Regions from separate parts of the Pseudomonas sp. AC355 genome, predicted to be linked through region 2. Evidence: predicted binding sites of a transcription regulator. Region 2 holds the regulator's gene; the other holds the start of a gene.

Region 1 (6,194 bases), 2.8 Mb from region 2:
TGCGACTGGAGGCCTTGTGGGTGATCTCCACACGCTCGCCGTCGGCAGCGAACAGTACGGTGTGATCGCCGACCACGTCGCCGGCCCGTACCGTGGCGAAACCGATGGTTTCGCGAGCGCGGGCGCCGGTCTGGCCTTCACGCCCATAGACCGCGACCTTTTCAAGATCGCGCCCCAGGGCATTGGCGATGACTTCACCCATGCGCAGCGCGGTACCGGACGGTGCATCGACCTTGTGACGGTGATGGGCCTCGAGGATTTCGATGTCCACATCGTCACCCAGCACCCGCGCCGCGGTATCGAGCAGATTCAGGCACAGGTTGACGCCCACGCTGAAGTTGGCGGCGAAGACGATCGGAATATCCTTGCCCGCTTCGACCAGCAGCTGCTTTTCAGCAGCGCTGAAACCAGTGGTGCCGATGACCATCGCCTTGCCTGCCTTTCGGCAGATCTCCAGATTCTTCAGGGTTACCGAGGGGTGAGTGAAGTCGATCAGCACATCGAATTGATCGAGCACGCCCTGCAGATCACCACCAACCGCAACACCGAGTTTGCCGACAGCGGCCAGCTCGCCAGCATCAGCACCCAACAACGTACTTTCAGGACGCGCCACTGCAGCACCAAGGCTGACACCTTCGGCTTGCTGCACGGCCTCGATCAGATTTTTGCCCATGCGCCCGGCGGCGCCTGTCACTGCAATACGCATATGCATCGCTCCAAACTGCAAGCGGCGAGCTACTGGTTCTGACCAATAGCCCGCCGCTCGTTGACGAATTAAAGATCGCCGAAGAAACGTTTGACGCCTTCAAACCAGCCGTTGGCCTTGGGCGAGTGGGAACTGTTACCCGCCAGGGACTGACGAAATTCGTCGAGCAGCTCGCGCTGACGACGATCCAGGTTGATCGGCGTTTCCACCGCCACCTTGCACATTAGGTCGCCAGCACCGCCACCACGCACCGGGGCCACGCCCTTGCCACGCAGACGGAACAGCTTGCCGGTCTGTGTACCTTCCGGGATCTTCAGCTTGACCCGACCATCGAGGGTCGGCACTTCCAGCTCGCCACCCAACGCCGCATCGGCGAAGCTGATCGGCACTTCGCAGTACAGATGCTTGCCGTCACGCTGGAAGATCGCGTGCTCACGCACATTGACGACCACATACAGATCGCCAGCCGGGCCACCCATGGTGCCCGCCTCGCCCTCGCCGGACAGGCGAATACGGTCGCCGGTATCGACACCCGCCGGCACCTTGACCGAGAGCGTCTTGTGCTCTTCGACACGGCCATGGCCGTGGCAGGAGCCACAGGGGTCGGTGATCATCTTGCCGCTGCCGTGGCAGCGCGGGCAGGTCTGCTGCACCGAGAAGAAGCCCTGTTGCATGCGCACCTGGCCGATACCACCGCAGGTGGTACAGGTAACCGGGCTGGTGCCCTTCTTGGCGCCAGAGCCTTCGCAGACCTTGCAGTTGACCAGCGTCGGCACGCGAATGGTCACCGTGGTGCCACGTACCGCCTCTTCGAGATCCAGCTCCAGGGTGTAACGCAGGTCGCTGCCGCGTTGGGCTCCGCCGCGCTGACCGCCACGCTGGCCACCGAAGAAATCACTGAACACGTCGCCGAAGATATCGGAGAAGTTGGCGCTGCCGCCGCCAAAGCCGCCACCGCCACCCATCTGCGGGTCGACACCGGCATGACCGTACTGATCGTAAGCGCTGCGCTTGCCCGCATCGGACAACACTTCGTAGGCCTCGTTGGCCTCCTTGAAGGCGTCTTCGGCAGCCTTGTCGCCGGGGTTGCGATCGGGGTGATGCTTCATCGCCAGGCGGCGGTAAGCCTTTTTCAGCTCCGCCTCGCTGGCACCGCGCTCGACCCCGAGCACTTCGTAGTAGTCACGTTTAGACATGGGTTTCTAACACTCTCAAAATTCGTACCGTCCAGACACGCCAACGCGGGAGCAAGCCCCCGCGCGGCGGATCGCCCTGGCACACAGCTGTGCGACAGGGCGCAAACACAGGCAAGCCGGGGCTTACTTGTTGTCCTTGACTTCCTCGAACTCGGCGTCGACCACGTCGTCCGCAGAGCCCTTGGTTTCACCGGCATCCGCCGCCGCACCGGCAGCACCTGGCTGCGGCTGTTCGGCATACATTTTCTGCGCCAGCGGCGTGGTCGCTTCGGACAGGGCATTCATCTTCGCTTCGATGGCTGCCTTGTCGTCGCCACGTACGGCAACTTCCAATTCACCCAGCGCAGTTTCGATGGCCGCCTTCTCGTCCGCAGTGGCCTTGTCGCCAGCTTCGGTGAGCATCTTGCGGGTCGCATGAACCAGCTGATCGCCCTGGTTACGGGCAGTGGCCAGTTCTTCGAACTTGCGGTCTTCCTCGGCGTTGGCCTCGGCGTCACGCACCATGCGCTCGATCTCGTCATCGGACAGGCCGGAGTTGGCCTTGATCACGATGGACTGGGTCTTGCCGGTTGCCTTGTCCTTCGCGCCGACGTGCAGGATGCCGTTGGCGTCGATGTCGAAGGTCACTTCGATCTGCGGCACGCCACGCGGAGCTGGCGGAATCTCGGCCAGGTCGAACTTGCCCAGGGACTTGTTCTGACCGGCTTGCTTGCGCTCACCCTGCAGCACATGGATGGTCACAGCGCCCTGGTTGTCGTCCGCGGTGGAGAACACCTGCGACTTCTTGGTCGGGATGGTGGTGTTCTTGTCGATCAGCGCAGTCATCACGCCACCCATGGTTTCGATACCCAGGGTCAGCGGCGAAACGTCGAGCAGCAGTACGTCCTTGACGTCACCAGCCAGAACCGCACCTTGAATGGCAGCCCCCATGGCAACGGCTTCGTCCGGGTTGACGTCCTTGCGTGCTTCTTTGCCGAAGAACTCGGTCACCAGCTTCTGCACCAGCGGCATACGAGTCTGACCACCGACCAGGATCACGTCGTTGATCGCACCAATGTCGATACCGGCATCTTTCAGCGCAATGCGGCAAGGCTCGATGGTGCGCTGCACCAGATCCTCGACCAGCGATTCCAGCTTGGCGCGGGAGATCTTCACGTTCAGGTGCTTCGGACCGGTGGCGTCTGCAGTGATGTACGGCAGGTTGACGTCGGTCTGCTGGCTCGAGGACAGCTCGATTTTAGCCTTTTCGGCAGCTTCCTTGAGGCGCTGCATAGCCAGCGGATCGCCCTTGAGGCTCATGCCGCTTTCTTTCTTGAATTCGTCGACGAGGTAGTCGATCAGGCGGATGTCGAAGTCCTCACCACCGAGGAACGTATCGCCATTGGTAGCCAACACTTCGAACTGGTGCTCACCGTCGACTTCAGCGATCTCGATCACCGACACGTCGAAAGTACCGCCGCCCAGGTCATAAACGATCACGGTGTGATCGCCCTTGGCCTTGTCCATGCCATAGGCCAGCGCAGCCGCGGTCGGCTCGTTGATGATGCGCTTGACGTCCAGACCAGCGATGCGACCGGCATCCTTGGTGGCCTGACGCTGGCTGTCGTTGAAGTAAGCCGGAACGGTGATCACCGCTTCGGTGACTGCTTCGCCGAGATAGTCTTCGGCGGTCTTCTTCATCTTCTTGAGAATTTCAGCCGAGATCTGCGGCGGCGCCATTTTCTGGCCGTTGACTTCGACCCAAGCATCGCCGTTATCAGCCTTGGCGATCTTGTACGGCACCATCTGAATGTCTTTCTGCACGACTTCTTCGTCGAAGCGACGACCGATCAGACGCTTCACCGCATACAAGGTGTTGTGCGGATTGGTCACAGCCTGACGCTTGGCCGACTGGCCGACCAGAATCTCGCCATCGTTGGCGTAAGCGATGATCGACGGCGTGGTGCGCGCGCCTTCGGCGTTTTCGATGACTTTGACTTTGCCATTTTCAAGAATGGAGACGCAGGAGTTGGTGGTCCCCAGGTCGATACCAATAATTTTGCCCATTTTACTCTCCCGAAACTTTGATATAGCCGCAGCGTTGTCGTGACCGCTGCGGTAGCACTAATACGCTTGACTTAATAGATGGGGGCTCAGCCGCCGATTTCAAGCCTGCTCGTCAATGGACGGTGGCGCCTCGGCCGGTGCCTTGCTGACCACGACCATCGCCGGGCGCAGCAGGCGACCATTGAGCATGTAGCCCTTCTGAAACACCTTGAGCACGCTGTTTGGCTCGACGTTGGTGCTTTCCTGCAAAGCCATGGCCTGATGGTGCTCCGGATTGAACGGCGCACCATGCGGATCGATAGCTTCCAGCTGATGACGCTTGAGGGTGTCGAGCAGCAATTTGAGCGTCAGCTCCAAGCCCTCGCGCACGGCCTTAATGGCCTCATCGTCCGGGCTCGACAACTCGAGACCGCGCTCCAGGCTGTCAACCACCGGCAGCAGATCGTTGGCGAATTTCTCGAGAGCGAATTTATGCGCCTTCTCGACATCCTGCTCAGCGCGGCGGCGCACGTTCTGCAGATCGGCAGCCATGCGCAGCGACTGATCCTGCGCAGCCGCCAGTTGCTCTTCCAGCGTTTGCACGCGAGCAATCAGGTCGTCACTCAGCGCAGCGTCATTCGCTTCAGCCTCGGGAGTCTGCGGATCCAGGTTCTGTTCGTCAGCCATGCATTTCTCCTCTGAATAATTCGACGAGCCTCAACTCGCGCGTCTGCCGCCTATATAAGGACGATTTGTAGGGTTTCAAGGGGCGCAAGCACATCGCAGCAGCATACGAGGGGCAGGATTGCCACCACGAGACAAAACACTGTATAAATAACCAGACAAATTCTCGGAGGCCTCGCCATGCTGGTGCACCTGTCCGTACACAATTACGCCATCGTCGAACACCTTGATCTCGAGCTGGATAAAGGCATGAGCGTCATCAGCGGCGAAACGGGCGCCGGCAAATCGATCATGCTCGATGCCCTCGGCCTGACCCTTGGCGATCGCGCGGACAGCGGTGTGGTGCGCCCCGGAGCCGACAAGGCTGATATTCTCGCCAGCTTCGATCTGGGCGATATCCCCGAAGCCCACACCTGGCTCGCCGAACGCGATCTGGACAATGACGGCCCATGCATTCTGCGCCGCGTGATCACCGCCGAAGGCCGCTCGCGTGGCTACATCAATGGCACGCCCTGCCCGCTCGGCGACCTCAAGGCACTGGGCGAGCTGCTGATCGACATCCACAGCCAGCATGAACATCAGTCGCTGCTCAAGGCCGACACCCATCGACGCCTGCTCGATGAATATGCCAATGCCCAGGAACTGGCCCGCCAGGTGCACCTCGCCGCCCAGCGCTGGAAGCAAACCCGCAGCGAACTGGAACGCCTCGCCTCACAGGGCGATGAGCAGCGCGCGCGCCATCAACTGCTTAGCTATCAGCTGGAAGAGTTGGAGAACCTCGGGCTCGGCGAAAATGAGCTGGAGCAGCTCGAACAGGATCACAAGGCCCTGACCAACGCCGAAGGCCTGCTCGCTGCCTGTCGCCAAGTCATCGAGCAATGCAGCGAGAGCGATGCCGGCAACGTACTGTCTGCCCTGACCAACAGCTTGAGCCGACTCAGTGGCGTCCAGGGCCAACCGGGCGCGCTCAACGAAGCTGCCAACCTGCTGGCCAGCGCACAGATCCAGGTCGAAGAGGCGGTGGGCGAGCTGAACCGCTTTCTCGATCATTTCGAGGCAGACCCCCAGCGACAGCAACAACTTGAGGAGCGCCTGGATACCATCTATACCCTGGCACGCAAGCATCGCATTCACCCCAGCGAACTGCCCACCATGCAGCAGCAGTTGTTCGACGAACTGGAAGGCCTGAATGCCGATGACCAAGCCACCGAACGTCTGAGCGAAGAACTGGCCTCCTATGGCCGACACTACCAGGAGAAGGCTGCCGAACTGAGCGCCCACCGACACAAGGCAGCAGGCAAGCTGAGCAAAGCGGTGGAAAAGGAAATGCAGACGCTGGGCATGCCCGGCGGGCGCTTCAGCATTCAATTGCAGGAAAATACCAGCAACGAACCGAATGCCAATGGCCTCGAACAGGTGGAGTTTCTGGTCAGCGCCAACCCGGGCCAACCAATCAAAGCACTGGCCAAGGTGGCCTCAGGCGGCGAGCTGTCGCGTATCAGCCTGGCGATCCAGGTGATCACCGCACAGACCTCACGGGTACCGACCCTGGTGTTCGACGAAGTGGACGTGGGCATCGGCGG
Region 2 (6,194 bases):
TCTCGCCGCTGCTGTGGTCGAAGATCGCTCGCGGGCTGTCTGCCGGACGTGTGCAGTCCGTTGCGGTGAAGCTGGTGGTCGAGCGCGAAAAGGAAATCCGAGCGTTCGTACCTGAAGAGTACTGGGAGGTGCACGCCGATCTGGGCACCGCCAAAGACGCCAACGTGCGCTTTGAAGTAGCCCGCGAGAATGGCGCTGCCTTCAAGCCGCTGAACGAAGCGCAGGCCATGGCCGCGCTGGCGACCCTCAAGGCGTCGAGCTACAGCATCGCCAAGCGCGAGGACAAGCCGACCAGCAGCAAACCCTCGGCGCCGTTCATTACCTCGACACTGCAGCAGGCGGGCAGCACCCGGCTGGGCTTCGGTGTGAAGAAGACCATGATGATGGCCCAGCGTCTCTACGAGGCTGGTTACATCACCTATATGCGTACCGACTCCACCAATCTCTCGGCTGATGCCGTCGAGATGGTGCGTGGTTTCATCGACACCGAGTACGGTAAGCAATACCTGCCGGAGAAGGCCAACATCTACTCCAGCAAGGAAGGCGCTCAGGAGGCGCACGAAGCGATTCGTCCTTCTGACGTCAACGTGCGCCCGACCCAGCTGTCCGGGATGGAGCGTGACGCCGAACGCCTCTACGAGCTGATCTGGCGCCAATTCGTCGCCTGCCAGATGCCGCCGGCCGAATACCTGTCGACTACCGTGACCGTTACGGCTGCGCAGTTCGAACTGCGTGCCAAGGGGCGTATTCTCAAGTTCGACGGTTACACCCGTGCATTGCCACAACTGAGCAAGCCTGGTGATGACGCCGTGCTGCCGGAAATGAAACAGGGTGAAGTGCTCAAACTGATCAAGCTTGACCCTAGCCAGCACTTCACCAAGCCCACGGCGCGCTATTCGGAAGCCAGCCTGGTCAAGGAAATGGAAAAGCGGGGGATTGGTCGTCCATCCACCTACGCAGCGATCATTTCCACCATTCAGGATCGTGGCTACGTGGCGCTGCATAACCGCCGCTTCTATTCGGAAAAAATGGGCGACATCGTCACCGAGCGTCTTTCCGAGAGCTTCTCCGATCTGATGGACTACGGCTTCACCGCCGGCATGGAAGAGAACCTCGATGACGTGGCCCAGGGCGAGCGCGAGTGGAAACACCTGCTCGACGAGTTCTACGGCGACTTCAAGAAGAAGCTCGAGGTGGCCGCCGACGGCGACAATGGCATGCGCGCCAACACGCCAACGCCGACCGATATTCCCTGCCGCGATTGCGGCCGGCACATGATGATTCGTACCGCCTCCACCGGCGTTTTCCTTGGCTGCTCGGGCTATGCCCTGCCGCCGAAGGAACGCTGCAAGGCCACGGTCAACCTGGTGCCCGGTGACGAGATCGCTGCGGATGACGAGGGTGAGTCCGAATCCCGCGTATTGCTCGGCAAGCACCGCTGCCCGATCTGTGCGACGGCCATGGATGCCTACCTGCTGGACGAAACGCGCAAACTGCATATTTGCGGCAACAACCCGGACTGCGCCGGTTATGAGATCGAGCAGGGCCAGTTCCGCATCAAAGGCTACGAAGGGCCGAGCCTGGAGTGCGACAAGTGCGGCAGTCAGATGCAGCTCAAGACCGGGCGCTTCGGCAAGTTCTTTGGTTGCACCAACAGCGAGTGCAAGAACACCCGCAAGCTGCTGCGTAGTGGCGAGCCCGCGCCACCCAAGATGGATGCGGTGAAGATGCCGGAGCTCAAGTGTGAGAAGGTCGATGACACCTACGTGCTGCGTGATGGCGCCTCAGGGCTGTTCCTGGCTGCCAGCCAGTTTCCGAAAAACCGCGAAACCCGTGCGCCACTGGTACTTGAGATCGTCCCGCATAAAGACGAGATCGATCCGAAGTATCACTTCCTGATGAGCGCTCCAGCGAAAGATCCAGAAGGTCGCGCGGCAGTCATCCGTTACAGCCGCAAGACCAAGGAGCAGTACGTGCAGACCGAAGTGGACGGTAAACCCACCGGTTGGAAAGCGTTCTACGACGGTGGCAAATGGAAGGTTGAAGACAAGCGTTGATCTGCCTTGGGCATGCTTCGCTGGAGTGTGCCCATGGCGATCGGGAGAGTGGATATGGCTGGCGAACTGTATACCCGCACGAACCAAAAGATTTTCTACGCCGGGCTTTCTCTGGACTCCTGGCGCAAGGCCGAAGAAGGCCGGGCGATGAATGCCCAGGCGTTGGTGCAGGCCGAACGTGAAGCGACCCTGTTTCATTTGTACGGTGCGTTACTTGGGCTGTGCCATGAAATCGCAGGTTTCTATCGCTTGCCGAACAGCAGTGCCGCGCGTGCCGAGGTATTGCTGGATCGACAGAGCCTGGCTTCTTCACCCAGCCCCGAGTTGGCCGAACTGGTTGAGTTGGCCGAAAATGGGCACACCTGGCTTGGGCAATTATTGGCTGCTCATGCCGAGCTATTCCGGCCTCCGCGCGCCCCGCGCGAGGCTAAGGCCGATCCTGGCGCTACCTCGCTGATCAAGGTGGTAAGTGTCGATGAGGCACAGCCTCCACTTGACCGGGAAACATTGGAGGGCTGGCGTCAGGAGCTGAAAGCACTGGCACAGCGTTTTCGCGTCGGCCTCAGCGAGTGGTGACCGTGCTGGGCACCGACTATTGAAAAGTCCGTTCAGCGCTTAGCGGTTTTTCGCCAAGCGATTGAATGGAGCGGCTGCTACAATGCGCGGCCTTTCGTGGAGAATCCGAGTTATGCCTACTTCCTTCCTTGAAATCGTCGAACTGCCCGATGGGCGTATTGCCCTGCGTCGAGCCGATGATGAGGAAGCACTGGTGGTGTTGGACTTCTCCGAAGATGCCAAGGCCTTTCTCCAGGGCCAGCATGTGGAAGTCGCCAAAGCGATGCTCAATGTCGGCGTGCAAATGGCCGGCAGAATGGCCGAAGGCGATTTTGAGCATGAAGACCAGCCCCGCGTCCTGCACTGATCCGGCTTTCTACCCGCGCCCTCCACGGGCGGTCAGGCAGAAAAGTGACACTCCAACTTCGAGCATTTCTCTGTAAATCGTGGGTCAGCCCAGGCTGATGTTCAGGCTTTGCGCCTGGCCGAGGTGCGCTGCTGCTTCCAGTTGCTGGCGCGCATGCTGGGGCAGGGGATGCAGCCAGCTGACCACCGTATGGCTACGGCCAAGTTTCAAGGCTTCCTGAGCCAGCTGCAGGGCGCTCTGGCTGTTGCGAGGGTGCAGTAGCAGAATCCGCTCACGGTTCAGGCCCGCATCGCGCAGCCAGCTCTGGGTCAGGCTGGCCGGTGGGGCGATCAGGGTCAACCAGCGTTCGTCATCCTTCTCGCTCAGTTCCCGCAGCATGGGCGCCAACAGCGTCAGGCAGTTACCCGCAGCACCTCTCAGCGATACTTCGCTGAACGTGGTTTCCAGTGCTACTGGTTCGGGTTCGGCCACCGCAATGGTCGAGGCCAGAAAGGCATCGAACAGCGGAAGTTGGGTACGGCTCAGCGACTGAGGGAACTGCATAAAGCCTCCAATTAGCGGCGTATGACGCCGACACTCAAGCCTTCGATGATCAGCTCCTGTTCTTCCAGGTTCACTTCGATCGGGGCGAATTCTGTGTTTTCAGCCAGCAACCAGACGGTATTGCCTTCACGTTTGAATCGCTTGACCGTCACTTCATCATCGATACGCGCGACCACTATCTGGCCGTTGCGTGCTTCGCTGGTGGTGTGGACGGCAAGCAGATCGCCGTCGACGATGCCGATGTCCTTCATGCTCATGCCGCGTACCCGCAGCAGGTAGTCGGCCCTCGGGCGGAAGAAGTCCGGGTTGATCCGGCAGGCTTCCTCTATATGTTGTTGAGCCAGAATGGGTGCGCCTGCAGCCACTCGGCCGATCACCGGCAGGCCTTCTTCCTCGGCCTGATTGGGCTCGAAACCCGGGATGCGGATGCCGCGGGAAGCGCCCGGGGTCATCTCGATCGCACCTTTGCGGGCCAGGGCCTTGAGGTGTTCCTCGGCGGCATTCGGTGACTTGAAGCCGAGCGCCTGGGCGATCTCTGCACGAGTCGGCGGGTAGCCGTTGTCTTCCAGGCACTGCTTGATGAAGGCGAGGATTTCGGCTTGGCGGGGCGTCAGCTTGATCATGTGGGCGGCTCTGTCTTTTTATACAGTGACTGGGATTATATACAGTAAGCGTCGCTTGGCAATCCATTGATGTGCGTCGCGCCTGTGTTATCCGCCAGGCGGCGTAACGGGCTATGCTCAACAGGCCATTTTCGAAACCCGGCCGGGATTGCCCGCGACGCTATCGCCAAATGATGACTGAGCATCCAGAATACGGTCTGCGCGACTTGACAGGCGTGCGCGCTGAAACGTATGTTTCAAACACTTGTTTGTCGGATGGATGTCATGGCGCAATCGGAAACCGTTGAACGCATTCTGGATGCTGCGGAGCAGTTGTTCGCGGAGAAGGGGTTCGCCGAAACGTCGTTGCGCCTGATTACCAGCAAGGCTGGGGTCAACCTGGCCGCCGTCAACTATCACTTCGGTTCCAAGAAGGCCCTGATTCAGGCGGTCTTCTCGCGTTTTCTCGGGCCGTTCTGCGCGAGCCTCGAGCGTGAGCTCGACAAGCGCCAGAGCAAGCCAGGGGTGACCTTCAGCCTCGAGGAGTTGCTCGAACTGTTGGTCGAGCAGACCCTGGCGGTGAAACCGCGCAGTGGTAATGACCTGTCCATCTTCATGCGCTTGCTCGGCCTGGCCTTCAGTCAGAGTCAGGGACATCTGCGCAAATACCTCGAAGAGGTCTACGGCAAGGTGTTCCGGCGCTACATGCATCTGGTGCATGAAGCGGCGCCTGGCATTCCTCCGCTGGAGCTGTTCTGGCGCGTGCATTTCATGCTCGGCGCCGCGGCGTTCAGCATGTCTGGCATCAAGGCCCTGCGGGCCATGGCCGAGAGCGACTTCGGCGTGGATACCTCGATCGAGCAGGTCATGCGCCTGATGGTGCCGTTCCTGGCCGCCGGTATGCGCTCTGAAAGCGGAGTGACCGACCAGCGGCTGGCGACTGCTCAGCTTATTCCTCGCAGTAAAGGCCCAGCCATCATCAAGGCCTGACCGTCTTGTCCGGCTTGCGGGCTGCTCGTCGCTGCCCCTAAGCTACCGCCTATATCAGCAGCTGGTTTCGGCATAGCCAGAGCTTGGGTGATCTCCTCACCGAATCGCCAGATATTCATTGCGCTTGGGCGCGAGCATTCGCTTTGCTGCGCCTGTCTGCGTGCCGAATGCGGAACCTGTTCGTGGGGCACTGTCCCATGGCTGTGCGCAGGCCGAGTTTCATATCTGCTGCAAAATCTTTTCCCCAGTGCTCGCTCGATGCGTGGCGCTGATCGATGAAGCGCCTCGCTCCAGCTGAGCGGTGCGGCCACTCAATTAAGGATTACCTGTTGTGAGTACCCCCTTGTATGGCTCCCTGATGGTGGATATCGCCGGCACCTGGCTGGCTGCCGAAGACCGGCAGTTGCTGCGCCAGCCCGAAGTCGGCGGCCTGATTATCTTCGCCCGTAATATCGAGAATCCACGTCAGGTGCGTGAGCTGTCACAGGCCATTCGTGCCGTGCGCCCGGATCTGCTGCTTGCTGTGGATCAGGAGGGCGGCCGCGTACAACGGCTGCGTGAAGGCTTTGTGCGTCTGCCGGCGATGCGCGCCATTGCAGGCTGCGCCGATGCCGAGAGCCTGGCGCGGCAGTGCGGCTGGTTGATGGCGACCGAAGTCCTGGCGGTGGGCCTGGATCTGAGTTTCGCGCCGGTGCTGGATCTCGATCACCAGCGCAGTGCGGTGGTCGGCCACCGTGCCTTCGAGGGTGACCCCGAGCGTGCCACCCAGTTGGCTGGCGCGTTTATTCGCGGCATGGCAGAGGCGGGCATGGCGGCGACCGGCAAGCATTTCCCCGGGCATGGCTGGGCCGAGGCTGATTCCCATGTGGCCATTCCAACCGATGAGCGCAGCCTGGAAGAAATCCGTCAGAACGACCTACGGCCGTTCGCGGCCTTGAGTCGTGATCTTGCGGCGGTAATGCCGGCCCATGTCATCTACCCTCAGGTGGACAGTCAGCCGGCTGGCTTCTCGCGCCGCTGGTTGCAGGACATCCTGCGGGGGGAGCTGGGTTTCGAGGGCGTCATTTTCAGCGATGACCT

The links. The regulator LexA, encoded in region 2, represses DNA repair genes until DNA is damaged. The targets are predictions, from matches to a motif close to CTGTNTNNNNANACAG.
Region 1: a site for LexA is predicted at 4,754-4,769, ahead of recN (DNA repair protein RecN). Genes of this name have one in related genera too.

The regions. Positions count from the first base shown of each region.
Region 1 covers NZ_OZ409843.1:4,759,064-4,765,257, reverse strand. Annotated here, with positions in the region: gene dapB (4-hydroxy-tetrahydrodipicolinate reductase) at 1-706, opposite strand, end outside; gene dnaJ (molecular chaperone DnaJ) at 775-1,902, opposite strand; gene dnaK (molecular chaperone DnaK) at 2,026-3,948, opposite strand; gene grpE (nucleotide exchange factor GrpE) at 4,048-4,614, opposite strand; gene recN (DNA repair protein RecN) at 4,792-6,194, shown strand, end outside.
Region 2 covers NZ_OZ409843.1:1,964,448-1,970,641, reverse strand. Annotated here, with positions in the region: gene topA (type I DNA topoisomerase) at 1-2,057, shown strand, start outside; gene ACZ0AI_RS09335 (DUF6586 family protein) at 2,112-2,633, shown strand; gene ACZ0AI_RS09330 (hypothetical protein) at 2,746-2,979, shown strand; gene sulA (SOS-induced cell division inhibitor SulA) at 3,064-3,522, opposite strand; gene lexA (transcriptional repressor LexA) at 3,534-4,145, opposite strand; gene ACZ0AI_RS09315 (TetR/AcrR family transcriptional regulator) at 4,410-5,114, shown strand; gene nagZ (beta-N-acetylhexosaminidase) at 5,458-6,194, shown strand, end outside.